2 linked regions of the Sinobacterium norvegicum genome follow. The protein of the gene in region 1 binds, or shares a complex with, the protein of each later gene. Links are inferred from orthologs where the notes say so. Each region holds a gene or a part of one and is shown on either strand. Other genes may lie near its edges. The genes, in order: metK and groL.

Evidence for each region.
Region 2: the proteins of metK (region 1) and groL are in contact, whole or in part, in a cryo-EM structure (PDB 8P4O), measured with the Escherichia coli proteins. The link is inferred for Sinobacterium norvegicum from one-to-one orthologs.

What each region holds. Positions count from the first base shown.
Region 1 is NZ_CAKLPX010000004.1:131,981-138,438, forward strand. The notes cover bases 1-2,955. They hold metK (methionine adenosyltransferase), read left to right. Parts: upstream 1-842; coding sequence 843-2,069; downstream 2,070-2,955. Other genes in these bases: L9P87_RS15170 (ArsR/SmtB family transcription factor), read left to right, coding at 1-812; ahcY (adenosylhomocysteinase), read left to right, coding at 2,134-2,955. Outside these bases: more of ahcY, read left to right, coding at 2,956-3,501; metF (methylenetetrahydrofolate reductase [NAD(P)H]), read left to right, coding at 3,648-4,478; L9P87_RS15190 (16S rRNA (uracil(1498)-N(3))-methyltransferase), read left to right, coding at 4,523-5,245; L9P87_RS15195 (chemotaxis protein CheW), read right to left, coding at 5,265-5,756; L9P87_RS15200 (chemotaxis protein CheB), read right to left, coding at 5,837-6,458. UniProt on the Escherichia coli protein: Catalyzes the formation of S-adenosylmethionine (AdoMet) from methionine and ATP.
Region 2 is NZ_CAKLPX010000003.1:132,393-138,854, forward strand. Bases 1,598-4,556 are described here. They hold groL (chaperonin GroEL), read left to right. Parts: upstream 1,598-2,231; coding sequence 2,232-3,881; downstream 3,882-4,556. Other genes in these bases: L9P87_RS12505 (FxsA family protein), read left to right, coding at 1,598-1,680; L9P87_RS12510 (co-chaperone GroES), read left to right, coding at 1,866-2,156; L9P87_RS12520 (GNAT family N-acetyltransferase), read right to left, coding at 4,003-4,398; L9P87_RS12525 (hypothetical protein), read right to left, coding at 4,471-4,556. Outside these bases: L9P87_RS12495 (DUF481 domain-containing protein), read left to right, coding at 1-70; L9P87_RS12500 (SDR family oxidoreductase), read right to left, coding at 141-902; more of L9P87_RS12505, read left to right, coding at 1,189-1,597; more of L9P87_RS12525, read right to left, coding at 4,557-5,010; L9P87_RS12530 (DUF938 domain-containing protein), read left to right, coding at 5,427-6,020; L9P87_RS12535 (TetR/AcrR family transcriptional regulator), read left to right, coding at 6,082-6,462.

The sequences.
Region 1 (6,458 bases):
AGGCTGAGCTTGTGGATAAACGCCGCGAGGGTAATTCGATTTATTACCGTCGCCAGGCACCCGGCGCCCGCGCCTCGTTGCAACTATTACAGCAGCAGTTATTCAGCGATATCGACCACCTGGTTATCGATGCTCAAAGACAGCAGGGCATTGATCAAATTCGCCAGGAACGCAGCCTTAGCAGCCGTCAGTTCTTTGATCAGAACAGCGAAAAATTCCGTGAGCAACAGGATTTGATTGCCCACTACCAACACTATCAAGACAGCGTCCGCCAGCTCGTTTCCAGCCTGCCGCTGCAAAGTGACCAACTGGCCCTGGAAGTTGGCCCCGGCGCCGGCGAATTTTTACCCGAGCTGAGCAAGCGCTTCTCCTCGGTCATCGCCCTCGACAACAGTGCGTCGATGCTCAACACCGCCCGTCAATTGACCGATGGCCAACAACTTAACAATATCGAATTCATTAATGGCGACACGGCCACGGCTCGTGAGCAGCAACTCGCCGTCGACTGCGTTGTCATGAATATGGTGCTGCACCACACCCCTTCACCGGCGGATATCTTCAGCGATATTGCCAGCGTGATGCGCCCCGGTGCCTCACTCATTGTCACCGACCTCTGCAACCACGATCAGGTGTGGGCAAAGGAGTCCTGTGGCGATTTATGGCTCGGTTTCGAGCCGAGCGACTTAACCGACTGGGCCAGCCAGGTGGGCTTGTTAGATGGACAAAACATCTATCTGTCACTGCGCAACGGCTTCCGCATTCAAGTACGACAGTTTTACAAACCATCACCGGCAGCGACAGCGCGCTGTTGATTACAAATAAGATTACTAAGAGCCCCTACTATGTCTGAATACAGCACGTTTACCTCAGAGTCAGTCTCTGAAGGTCACCCCGATAAATTGGCCGACCAGATCTCAGATGCCATTCTAGATTCGATTATCGCCCGCGACCCCTACGCCCGCGTTGCCGTCGAAACTCTGACTAAAACAGGTATGGCCGTGGTTGCCGGTGAACTCACCACCAACTGCTATGTCGATTTAGAAGATACTGTCCGCGATGTCATTACCGGCATCGGCTACAATTCCTCCGACGTGGGCTACGACGGCGCCAGCTGTGCCGTGATCAACGCCATCGGCAAGCAGTCTGTCGACATTGCTCAGGGTGTTGACCGTTCAAAGCCGGAAGATCAAGGTGCCGGTGACCAGGGTTTGATGTTCGGCTATGCCACCAATGAAACCGACACACTGATGCCGGCGGCTGTTTACTACTCTCACCGCCTCGTCGAGCGTCAGGCCAAGCTGCGTAAAGAAGGCGTGCTGCCGTGGTTGCGTCCCGATGCAAAATCTCAGGTGACACTGCGCTATGAAGACGGCAAGCCGGTTGCCATCGACGCGGTCGTGCTCTCTACTCAACACGACCCCAGCATCAGTTTAGAAAACCTGCGCACGGCAATCTTGGACGATATTATCAAGCCTGTACTGCCCGCTGAATTACTGCATGAAGGCACTCAGTACCACATCAACCCCACCGGTGTATTCATCATCGGTGGTCCTGTTGGCGATTGCGGCCTAACCGGCCGTAAAATCATCGTTGACACCTACGGCGGTGCCGCTCGTCACGGCGGCGGCGCATTCTCTGGCAAAGACCCCTCAAAGGTTGATCGTTCAGCGGCCTACGCTGGTCGTTACGTCGCCAAGAACGTCGTTGCCGCAGGCCTTGCCGATCGTTGCGAACTGCAGGTTTCCTACGCCATCGGTGTCGCCGAACCAACATCGATCTCGGTCAACACCTTCGGTACCGGCGTGGTCAGTGATGATGAGTTGATTATTGCCATCCGCAAGGTTTTCGACCTGCGCCCATACGCGATTACCAAGGTGCTCGATCTGCTGCACCCAATGTATCAGCTAACCGCAGCCTATGGTCACTTCGGCCGCGAGCCCTTCGAACACACCTATACCTGGGAAGAGCGTGAAAACGGTAAGACTGTTACCAAGTCTGACACTTTTACTGCCTTCACCTGGGAAAAAACCGACAAAGTCGACGCGCTTAAGGCTGCGTTGGGTAAGTAATTAATTTTTTGCAGCGCTCACCATCCGTGGGTGCCGCCTCTTAAATGTTAAAGGAACCTCTATCATGAGCACCGACTATAAAGTTGCCGATATCAGCCTCGCTGGCTGGGGCCGTAAAGAAATCGAAATCGCCGAAACTGAAATGCCGGCACTGATGGCACTGCGCACCAAATATGCCGCCAGCCAGCCATTGGCCAATGCCAAGATTCTTGGCTGTATCCACATGACGATTCAGACCGCCGTGTTGATCGAAACCCTGGTTGCCCTTGGCGCCGAAGTTCGCTGGTCTTCATGCAACATCTTCTCTACTCAGGATCAGGCTGCCGCTGCCATCGCCGATGCCGGCGTCGCTGTCTACGCTTGGAAAGGCCAGACCGAAGAAGAGTCTTCTTGGTGTATCGAGCAGACCATTCTGAAAGACGGCTCGCCTTGGGACGCCAACATGGTTCTCGATGACGGCGGCGATCTTACCCTGATGTTGCACGACAAGTACCCTGAAGTCCTCAACGACGTACACGGTATTACCGAAGAAACCACCACCGGTGTTCACCGTCTGCTTGAGATGCTGGAAAACGGCACGCTTAAGGTGCCTGCTATCAACGTTAACGACTCTGTTACCAAATCAAAGAACGACAACAAGTACGGCTGTCGTCACTCACTGAACGATGCCATTAAGCGCGGCACCGACCACCTGCTGGCCGGCAAGAAAGCACTGGTTGTCGGTTACGGCGATGTCGGCAAGGGTTCTGCTCAGTCACTGTCTCAGGAAGGCATGATTGTTCGCGTTGCCGAGGTCGATCCCATCTGTGCCATGCAGGCTTGTATGGACGGCTTCGAAGTTTGCTCTCCCTATATCGACGGCGTTAACACCGGTACCCTGGAAGGCATTAACAAGACGTTGCTCGGTTCTACCGACCTTATCGTCACCACCACCGGTAACACCAACGTCTGTGATGCGCAGATGCTGCAATCGTTAAAGAATGGCGCCGTTGTTTGTAACATCGGTCACTTCGATAACGAAATCGACACCGCCTTCATGCGTGCGAACTGGGAATGGGACGAGGTGAAGCCTCAGGTTCACAAGGTATACCGTGACAAGGCCAGCAACGATCACCTGTTGCTGCTGTCTGAAGGTCGTCTGGTTAACCTAGGCAACGCCACGGGTCACCCAAGCCGTATCATGGATGGCTCTTTCGCCAACCAGGTCCTGGCTCAGATCCACCTTTGGGATCTTAAGTTCGCCGACCAAGACGCTGGCACTCAGGCCGAGATGCTGACCGTTGAAGTACTGCCCAAGAAGCTGGACGAAGAAGTTGCCGCCGATATGGTTGCAGGCTTCGCCGGCGTATTGACCAAGCTGACTAAGACCCAGGCCGACTACATCAATGTTGATGTCGATGGTCCGTTCAAGCCAGACAGCTACAAGTACTAATCCAGTATTAGGCTGAAGCGAAACCTCGGTGCCGTGCTGCGGCACCGAGTCGAATACCTAGATGTTAGATTCACAACGAGTGCTAAACTGCGCCTACAATAATGACCACGCCGTTAGCCAATTCGACACAAGCGAAGAGCACCACCATGACTAAGCGATTCAGTTTTGAGTTTTTTCCTCCCAAGACACCTGTCGGCATTGAAAAGCTGCGCCTTGTTCGCGAGCAACTCAATACGCTAAAACCCGATTTTTACTCGGTGACTTACGGTGCCGGTGGCTCTACCCGTGACAATACCATTGGCGTGATCAAAGAAATGCGTGCCGAGGGCATCGACGTCGCCCCCCACCTTTCTTTTGGTGGTGACAGTGAAGAAGAAATGATCGAACTGCTCGACACCTATCGCGAACTCGATGTTAAGCGTCTGGTGGCATTGCGTGGCGACATCCCATCCGGCATGGGTATTGCCCGCATGGTTTACGCCAACGAACTGGTTGAGTTCATCCGAAAGCACAGTGGCGACCACTTCGAAATTGAAGTGGCGGCCTACCCGGAAATTCACCCCGAGGCGAAAAGCTACCAGAGTGACGTGCAGTTCTTAAAGCAAAAATTCGACTGCGGCGCCAACAGCGCCATCACTCAGTACTTTTTTAATCCCGATTCCTATTTCCACTTTATGGAAGAGTGCACCAAGGCAGGTATTACTAACCCGGTTTATGCTGGTGTTATGCCGATTACCAACTTTGCCAACCTGTGTCGTTTCTCGGCCAACTGTGGTGCCGACATCCCGCGCTGGTTAAAACAAAAAATCGAAGGCATGAGTGATGACAGTGCTGGTATTGCTGAATTTGGCGTCGAATTTATCAGTCGTTTAAGCGAGCAACTATTAGCCGGTGGCGCTCCTGGTATACACTTCTATACCATGAACCAGGTCGAGCCGACCCAGGCCATTTGGACCAACCTCGGCATCAACCGCTGACACCATCGCCGCCGATAACCTCGGCGGCTCTGTTGAGTGACTCTATGCGCATCCCCCGTATTTTCTGCTCCATCGATCTCGCTGACCAACAATCACTGACCCTCGATGCGAGTGCCAGCCATCATTTGGCCAAGGTTTTGCGTTTTAAAGCCGGCTATCACATCATCGTTTTTAATGGCCGTGGCCAGCAGGTCGATGCGACAATTGTTGCCATCAGCAAACAAGCGGTGACTGTGCAGACCGATATTGTCAGCCAGCAAGACAACCAAAGCCCGCTGAAAACAGTGTTGGCGATAGCACTGTCCAAGGGCGACCGTTTCGACTGGGTACTGCAAAAGGCCACCGAACTCGGCGTCCATGAGATTTACCCACTATTCAGTGAGCGCAGCGAGGTCAAGCTGAGCGGCGAGCGACTGGAGAAAAAACAACAGGCCTGGCAAAAAATTATTATCTCCGCCTGTGAGCAATGCCAGCGTAATACCCTGCCAATATTGCACCCGGCACAGGCATTAGAGAACTGGGTTCAACAGGCAGATTATGAGGTTAAGCTGGTTCTGCATCATCGCAGTGATCAGGGCTTGGCGGCGGAGCAACCGACCGAGGTGGCACTGTTAATTGGCCCCGAGGGGGGCTTGAGTGAGGCTGAGATCCAACTGGCCGAACAACACGGTTTTGCCGCACTGACACTGGGGCCAAGAGTGCTACGAACAGAGACGGCGCCACTGACAGCGCTGAGTATTTTACAGTACCGCTGGGGCGACTTCTAAGCCTCTGCTGATAGATACACTAGGCAGTGGCCAGCTTCAACTCGGCTAACAACGTTGCTATCTTATCTTCGATAAAGTTTAAATCAGGAATAATAGCCGCTTCGTCATTGACGATAACGCGCTGTGCCTCCGCCGGACCACCAATCACCTCGCTGCTGGCAACCACCTGCTCCTCCGTCAGGCGAAGCAGCTTCGGCGTGCCCTCTGTCAAAACAGCCCAGAACGGAATGTCGCTGTCGGTGCCGTTAACCACTGCGATATGACGCTGATTCTCATCGCCAACGAAGGGCTCATCGTTAATCGCCTCGTAGGAAATCACCGGCACGGACAAGTTACGCCATTGCATCTGGCCGACGTACCACGTCGGCACATCGTCACCGACATCGGTGGCTTGCCGGCTGATGATCTCGGCAACGGTAACGTTGGGCAAGACCAGGTTTTTCCCCTGCACGGGGATCATCAGTATTGCTAATTCAGACGCCGCCTGCGGGCTTTGTATTGCCTTTTTCATATTTTCTAACCTAATTCTTTTACAACTGCGTTAATAAACTTAACCGCTTTTGATGACTGTAATCAGTGCCAGATAACCGTTTACTGTCGGCTAAACTGCTGCGCAAAGGCTTCGGCCAATTGTGTTGGCGGCGCGACAAAGGCGCTGTTGGTCACCGCCAACGCCGCCTCCGGCATGGCGCTGTTGGCACAGCTATCAAAACTTTGTATCCAGACCGTGCCACCGGAGCTTTGCATTACCTCACAGCCCTTGGCACCGTCATCACCCATACCGCTAAAAATAATACAGCCGCTGGCAGTACCATACAACTCCGCCGTTTGACTGACCAGGCAATCGATCGACGGCGAAAACGGACCCGGCCAAGGTTCATCGAGAACGATAACCTGTCCCAGTGGCAACAATTTTAATCGCTGCTCGACCGGCATCAAGCCTATCTCCCCGTGCCTGAGGACATCCCCCGAAGCCAATACCTTGGTAGACATCGTCGTCTTCTTTGACACAGCTTGCTGCAGTGTGTCATTGAATTGAGGGTCGATGTGCTGACCGTAGACAAAAGCAACCGGCAGATCATCTGGCAGCGCCGCCAAAAATTCACACACTGCCTCAGGGCCACCGAGGGAAGCACCCAGCACCCAAACATTAACCGGCCCATTGGCTTGTTGGCTGAGTTGCTGCGCCTTATCCAAGATTGGGTTGACCGCG
Region 2 (6,462 bases), on another replicon or contig:
TGGCGACCCGCCAGAGACCAAGGAGGCACAGGATGCCGTGTGGTTGCTGGGCTTGGATTACAACTGGTAGGGCGGTACACGAACCACAGACAAAAAAGCCACCGATAATTGCTTATCGGTGGCTTTTTTCGCGCGCTTTATTAGATACGAATACCGCCGTCCATCTCAATAACACGACCGGTAAAGTAGTCGTTCTCAAGAATATAGGCGGCGGTCTTACCAATTTCTTCTGGCTCGCCCAGGCGTCCCATCGGAATCATCGCGGCCATTTTCTCCAGTGCTTCCGGCTTCATTGAGGCAACCATTTCGGTGGCGATAAAGCCCGGCGCAATGGCGGCGGCGCGGATGCCGTAGCGAGACAGCTCTTTGGCCCAGGTAACAGCCATGGCAGCCACACCGGCCTTGGCGGCGGAGTAGTTGGTCTGGCCGAGGTTGCCGGCCTTGGAGACACTGGAGATGTTAATAATACAGCCCTTGGTGCCAAGCTCGATCATCTTGGTCGCCGCCTCGCGACCGCAGAGGAAGACGCCGGTCAGATTGACGTCGATAACTGCCTGCCATTCGGCCAGGCTCATACGCTTGGTGACCTCGCCGTCTTTGGCCTTGACCATTAAGCCGTCGCGAAGTATACCAGCGTTGTTGATCAGGCCGTGGAGGTTGCCCATTTCTTTGACGATGTTATCGAAGGCAGAGATTACCTGATCTTCATCGGCAATATTGGCAATATAGGCGCAGGCATCACCACCGGCATCTTTACACAGTTGAATCGACTCATCTAGGCGCTCTTGGTTGAGGTCGATCAGGGCGATTTTAGCACCCCGGCCAGCAAGGCTGACAGCCATTGAGCGGCCGAGACCTTGTCCGCCGCCGGTAATAGCAATCACTTTATCTTGTAAATCCATGGGGTTACCTGTTGTTAGGTTAGGGGGATAACAATTGTCACTGCGCGATAGCGCTGTTATTTTGGCGTGAATTCTGCCGTATTTGACGAAAAAAGGCAAAACGCGACGGAGATAATGCTCTGCCGTGTTTGGATCGCATTGGTGCTGACGGCGACGATTAGCGACAAGCACGGCGACTCAGATAGGGGTTACTGCTCATAGCGGGGCTTGAAACCCTCTGCTAGTGTCATCATATTATTGTTATCGCCAAATTGATTTGGCCGTATCACCACGTTGAGGCTTTTATATGCGCGCTTTATTTCTGATGTTTATCGTCGTTCCCGTGATTGAGATGTTCTTATTGATTAAGGTCGGCGGTATTATCGGCGCCCTACCAACCATCGGTTTGGTCTTGCTGACGGCCGTCATCGGTTCTTGGCTGCTACGTAAAGAGGGTATCTCGACCCTGGCCAGGGCCAACCATAAAATGCAGAGTGGTCAGCTGCCAGCCAAGGAAATGGCCGAGGGCATCGCCATTGCCGTCGGTGGCGCGCTGTTGCTGACACCGGGTTTTGTCACTGATTTTATTGGTTTTAGCTGTTTAATTCCCGGCATTCGTCGCCCTATTATGGCGATGATGATGAAACGAATGGTCGCCGCTGGCGGTACCGTGTATATGCAAGGGCAGAGCCAGAGCTTCAACCATCAAACCGGGCCATTTGACGCCAACGCATCCCCGCTTGACCGCGACGATCATGATCACGATGTTATCGAGGGTGATTTTCGTCGAGAGAAATAATCGCCCCGGCGATCGTGGTGGCAAAAAACACATTTTTTTTGTCGCCAGCCGTTGAAATTGCGGTTTCCCCCCTCCATATACTTATCCATAAATATTGAGCAGCCCTGTGTGGGGCTGCTAGCCCCTAAAATAGTAACAATGATCAGGCAGTAGCCTTCATCAACATATCTTTGGAGATATAATCAATGAAACTTCGTCCATTACACGACCGTATCGTAGTTCGTCGCAAGGAAGAGGAAGCTTTATCTGCAGGCGGTATCGTGCTTCCGGGTTCAGCGAAAGAAAAGCCAAACCAAGGTGAGGTTGTTGCCGTGGGTAGTGGTGCCTTACTCGACAGCGGTGAAGTCCGCGCTGTAGCCTTGAATGTAGGCGATGTGGTTGTTTTCGGTCCTTACACCGGCAATGCCATCACCATCGAAGGCGAAGAGCTAATCATTATGAGCGAAGCTGATATCTTTGCGGTTATCGAAGCTTAATTTATTGACCCACGCTGGGCCGCAACGATGTTGCCTTTTTGCCGAGCGTTTTAATCTACAGTTTTAAGGAATTTGATCATGGCTAAAGAAGTATTATTCGGTGACGACGCTCGTCAGAAGATGCTAGACGGCGTAAACATCCTGGCTAACGCCGTAAAGACAACCTTGGGGCCAAAGGGCCGTAACGTTGTATTAGACAAAGCCTTCGGCGCCCCTACCGTCACTAAAGACGGTGTCTCTGTGGCCAAGGAAATCGAACTGGCTGATAAGTTCGAAAACATGGGTGCACAGATGGTTAAGTCTGTTGCTTCTCAGGCCTCTGATGTTGCCGGTGACGGTACTACCACAGCGACTGTATTGACTCAGGCGATTGTGAACGAAGGCTTGAAGTCAGTTGCTGCCGGCATGAACCCAATGGATCTTAAACGCGGTATCGACAAAGCCGTTGCCGCTGCTGTTGAACAAATCAAAGCCTCTGCAGAGCCCTGTGCTGATACCGGTGCTATTGCTCAGGTTGGTACTATCTCTGCTAACAGCGATACCCACGTCGGTGAAATCATCGCCGAAGCCATGGGTAAGGTAGGTAAAGAAGGTGTTATCACCGTTGAAGAAGGTAACGGCCTAGAGAACGAACTCGACGTTGTTGAAGGTATGCAGTTCGATCGCGGCTACCTATCACCTTACTTCATCAACAACCAAGAGAGCATGAGCGCCGAGGCTGAAAGCCCGTTCATCCTATTGGTTGACAAGAAAATCTCAAACATCCGTGAGTTGCTACCGATTCTTGAGCAGGTTGCCAAGACTTCACGTCCGCTGGTTATTGTTGCTGAAGATGTTGAAGGCGAAGCGCTGGCAACATTGGTGGTTAACAACATGCGCGGCATCGTAAAAGTTGCAGCTTGTAAGGCACCGGGTTTCGGTGACCGTCGCAAGGCCATGTTGCAAGACATCGCCATCCTAACCGGTGGTACTGTGATCTCTGAAGAGATTGGTCTTGACCTTGAGCAGGCTGGCCTGGAAGTACTGGGTCAAGCTAAGCGTGTGACCATGGACAAAGAAAATACTGTCATTGTTGATGGCGCTGGCGATGCTGCTGCCATTACTGCCCGTGTTAACGAAGTCCGCGTACAAATCGAAGCGACCACTTCTGACTACGACCGCGAAAAGCTGCAAGAGCGTGTTGCCAAGCTGGCCGGTGGTGTTGCTGTGATCAAGGTTGGCGCTGCCACCGAAATCGAAATGAAAGAAAAGAAAGCCCGTGTTGAAGATGCACTACACGCAACCCGCGCTGCTGTTGAAGAGGGTGTTGTTGCCGGTGGTGGTGTTGCACTGGTGCGTGCCGCCGCTGCTATTGCTGGCCTGCAAGGTGATAACGAAGATCAGAACCACGGTATTGCCGCTGCTCTTCGCGCCATGGAAGCGCCACTGCGTCAGATCGTTGCCAACGCCGGTGACGAAGCTGCTGTTGTTCTCGACAAGGTGGCTAACGGCGAAGGTAGCTTCGGTTACAACGCTGGCACCGGTGTCTACGGCAACATGCTAGAAATGGGTATCCTCGATCCAGCCAAGGTAACACGTACTGCATTGCAGGCCGCGGGTTCGGTTGCTGGCCTGATGATTACCACCGAGTGCATGGTGGCTGATGAACCATCTGAAGCTGGTGCTGGCGGTATGCCAGACATGGGCGGCATGGGTGGCATGGGTGGCATGCCAGGCATGATGTAATCCCAGCACTGAATTAAGTGTGAAAAAAACCCGCTTTTTAGCGGGTTTTTTTGTGGCTGGTTTTTGCGCTGACTTCGCTCCGCCCCGCTGCCATGATCGGGCTGCGCGGCTTGTTAGCCGTTTATTTGATTATATACATTCCTTCACTTTCAGGCCGACTTAGTTCAAAACCAAATTTCTCGTATAACGCTGGCACATCAGCCATTAACGTTATATATGCTCCCTTGGGTGCATCACGATCTAGGTAATCCATAATACTCTGCATTATCATTCGACCAAGTCCTTTTCCCTGATAGCTAGGCTCTACAGCAACATCCACAACTTCAAAATTCAGTGCACCATCACCAACGACGCGCCCCATACCTACAGTTTGATTATCAATCGTAATATGAACACCAAAAAGGCTGTTTGGCAAAGCTCGTTTTGCCGCATCATAAGGGCGTGGGGTTAACCCTGAAATATCCCTTAACCGAAGGAAATCATCAACAGAAACTACATTTTCGATTACGTTAAACAAACTCGAACTCCAAAAATTGGTAACGCCCGCCTGACCTGCCTGAGGTCATGTGCAGTCGCTTGTTATATGCCTTCACTTCGAAAGAACACTTTCAGTTAAGTATTTAAGTTGTGCAATAACCATAAGAGTCTTTCCCAAAATGTCGCGGAAGTCAAAATATGATAACTCTTTTGAAATTGTACTTTTATTCCATGCTATAAATTTTTTACGATTTTCTGGATTATTTGTATGCGCAAGATCACCATAAAGAAAACCTTGATAAATATCCCAGTTGGACATTATTTCACCATTGTAAATAAGTGATGAGTCAGAATTCCAATACTTTTTAATCCACGCCTGAATCTCTATTAAGTTTTCCAGCTTAGTTTCGTCCGCCCCAAATTTTTTGAAATGAGAATGTAAATTGTTGACTCGGAAGTTCTCGTTTTTTTGAAAGAATAATCTATGCGTCAAAAGAAATGCATCAAGCTCTTCTTCAGTTGGGCCTATGTAGTCTATTATTTCAGAGCCTATTGTGACCTTATGCTCTTTCTGCATTTTTTTCGACAATGAGCTAGCAATAAGCTTTTCTGCTTTGACAACGAATAACTCAAGAACTTCTTTAGAATGCATAGCTAAACTCTAGCGTTCATATAACGCTTATTCCACTGACTAATCGGTATAACCTGCCATTTGTATATATCCGTTTATGCCCTTATCTCACTGTCATTTCAAGGTATTCCGTCTTCTCGGCGTTATACGGAGAACAGGGCCAATATTACTACTTTTACTGTGTCTATATGCAGTGGTTGCCCCCCGACGCTATCCAAGAGACTAATCGAGTATCCAAAATACTGTGCGCAACCCAGGCCGCGCAGTCGATCATTGCTCTCGACTGTAAAAAGCGCAGCGACAGGAGAGCGGTGTGACTGACGGAGTGGCGTTTGGAGTGACACGCGAAGTGATGATTCGGCATCGCTTGGTTGTGGTATCGGCGGGCGCAGCTGAGGTGATATATTAGGGCTTTATTTACCAGCAAGAGATCCCCCATGGTCAACAAACCCGTCGCCGAAGCCTGCCTGCGTAACCAGCAGCCGATTGCCGAGATTTTGCAGCAGTATCTTGGTGATCAGCGCTGCTTATTAGAAATCGGCAGTGGCACCGGGCAGCATGCGGTTTACTGTGCCGAGCGCCTGCCACAGTTGCAGTGGCAGCCGACGGAGCTGGCCGGCAATATTGCCGGTATCGATCTGTGGCGTCGGGATGCCGGGCTCGATAATATACTGCCACCGCTAATCCTCGATCTCGACCAGCCCTGGCCGCAGGTGGCGGCGGACAATATCTTTACCGCCAACACCGTGCACTTTGTGTCGCAGGCCAGTGTCGATAATTTGTTTGCCCAGGCCGGCCAGCGTTTGCCGGTGAAAGGCCTGCTGATGATTTATGGCCCGTTTAACCAGGGGCATCAATACACCAGCGAGGGAAATCGGGGGTTGGATCAGTGGCTGAAAACCTCGGTTAACCCGCAGGCAGGCATCAAGGATATCGGCGATATTACCACGCTGGCGGCGGTGAATAACCTTACTCTGATCGCCCGTCACACCATGCCGGCGAACAACTTGATGCTGGTGTTTCGTCGTTAATTGCGAGTTGACGGTGATTACTTGTTGCTAACCTACCTGCAGGTAAGTTAGGATTCTCTTCATGCAAACCAGACCTCACAACCGCAAACAGCAGATAGTTGAACTCGGCATCGATCTTCTACAGACCCATGGCTTCGAGAATTTCAGCTATCAAGACCTGTCCCGCCAACTGGGTATTACCAAGGCGAGTATTCATCACCACTTCCCCAAGAAATCTGATTTGGGCGTGGCGCTGTGTGAGGCGATTCAACAGTGGCATGAGCACCAATATCGACAGGTACGCAGTATGCAGGGTGGTGCGCTGGATAAGCTGCGTCATTATCTTGCTCGGTTGCAGCAATATGTCGCCGACGAGGGAAAAATCTGCCCATTGAGTAGTTTGCAAAGTGATATCACGGTATTGCCCGACGAGATGGTAACGGCGATCAAACGCCTCGATCAC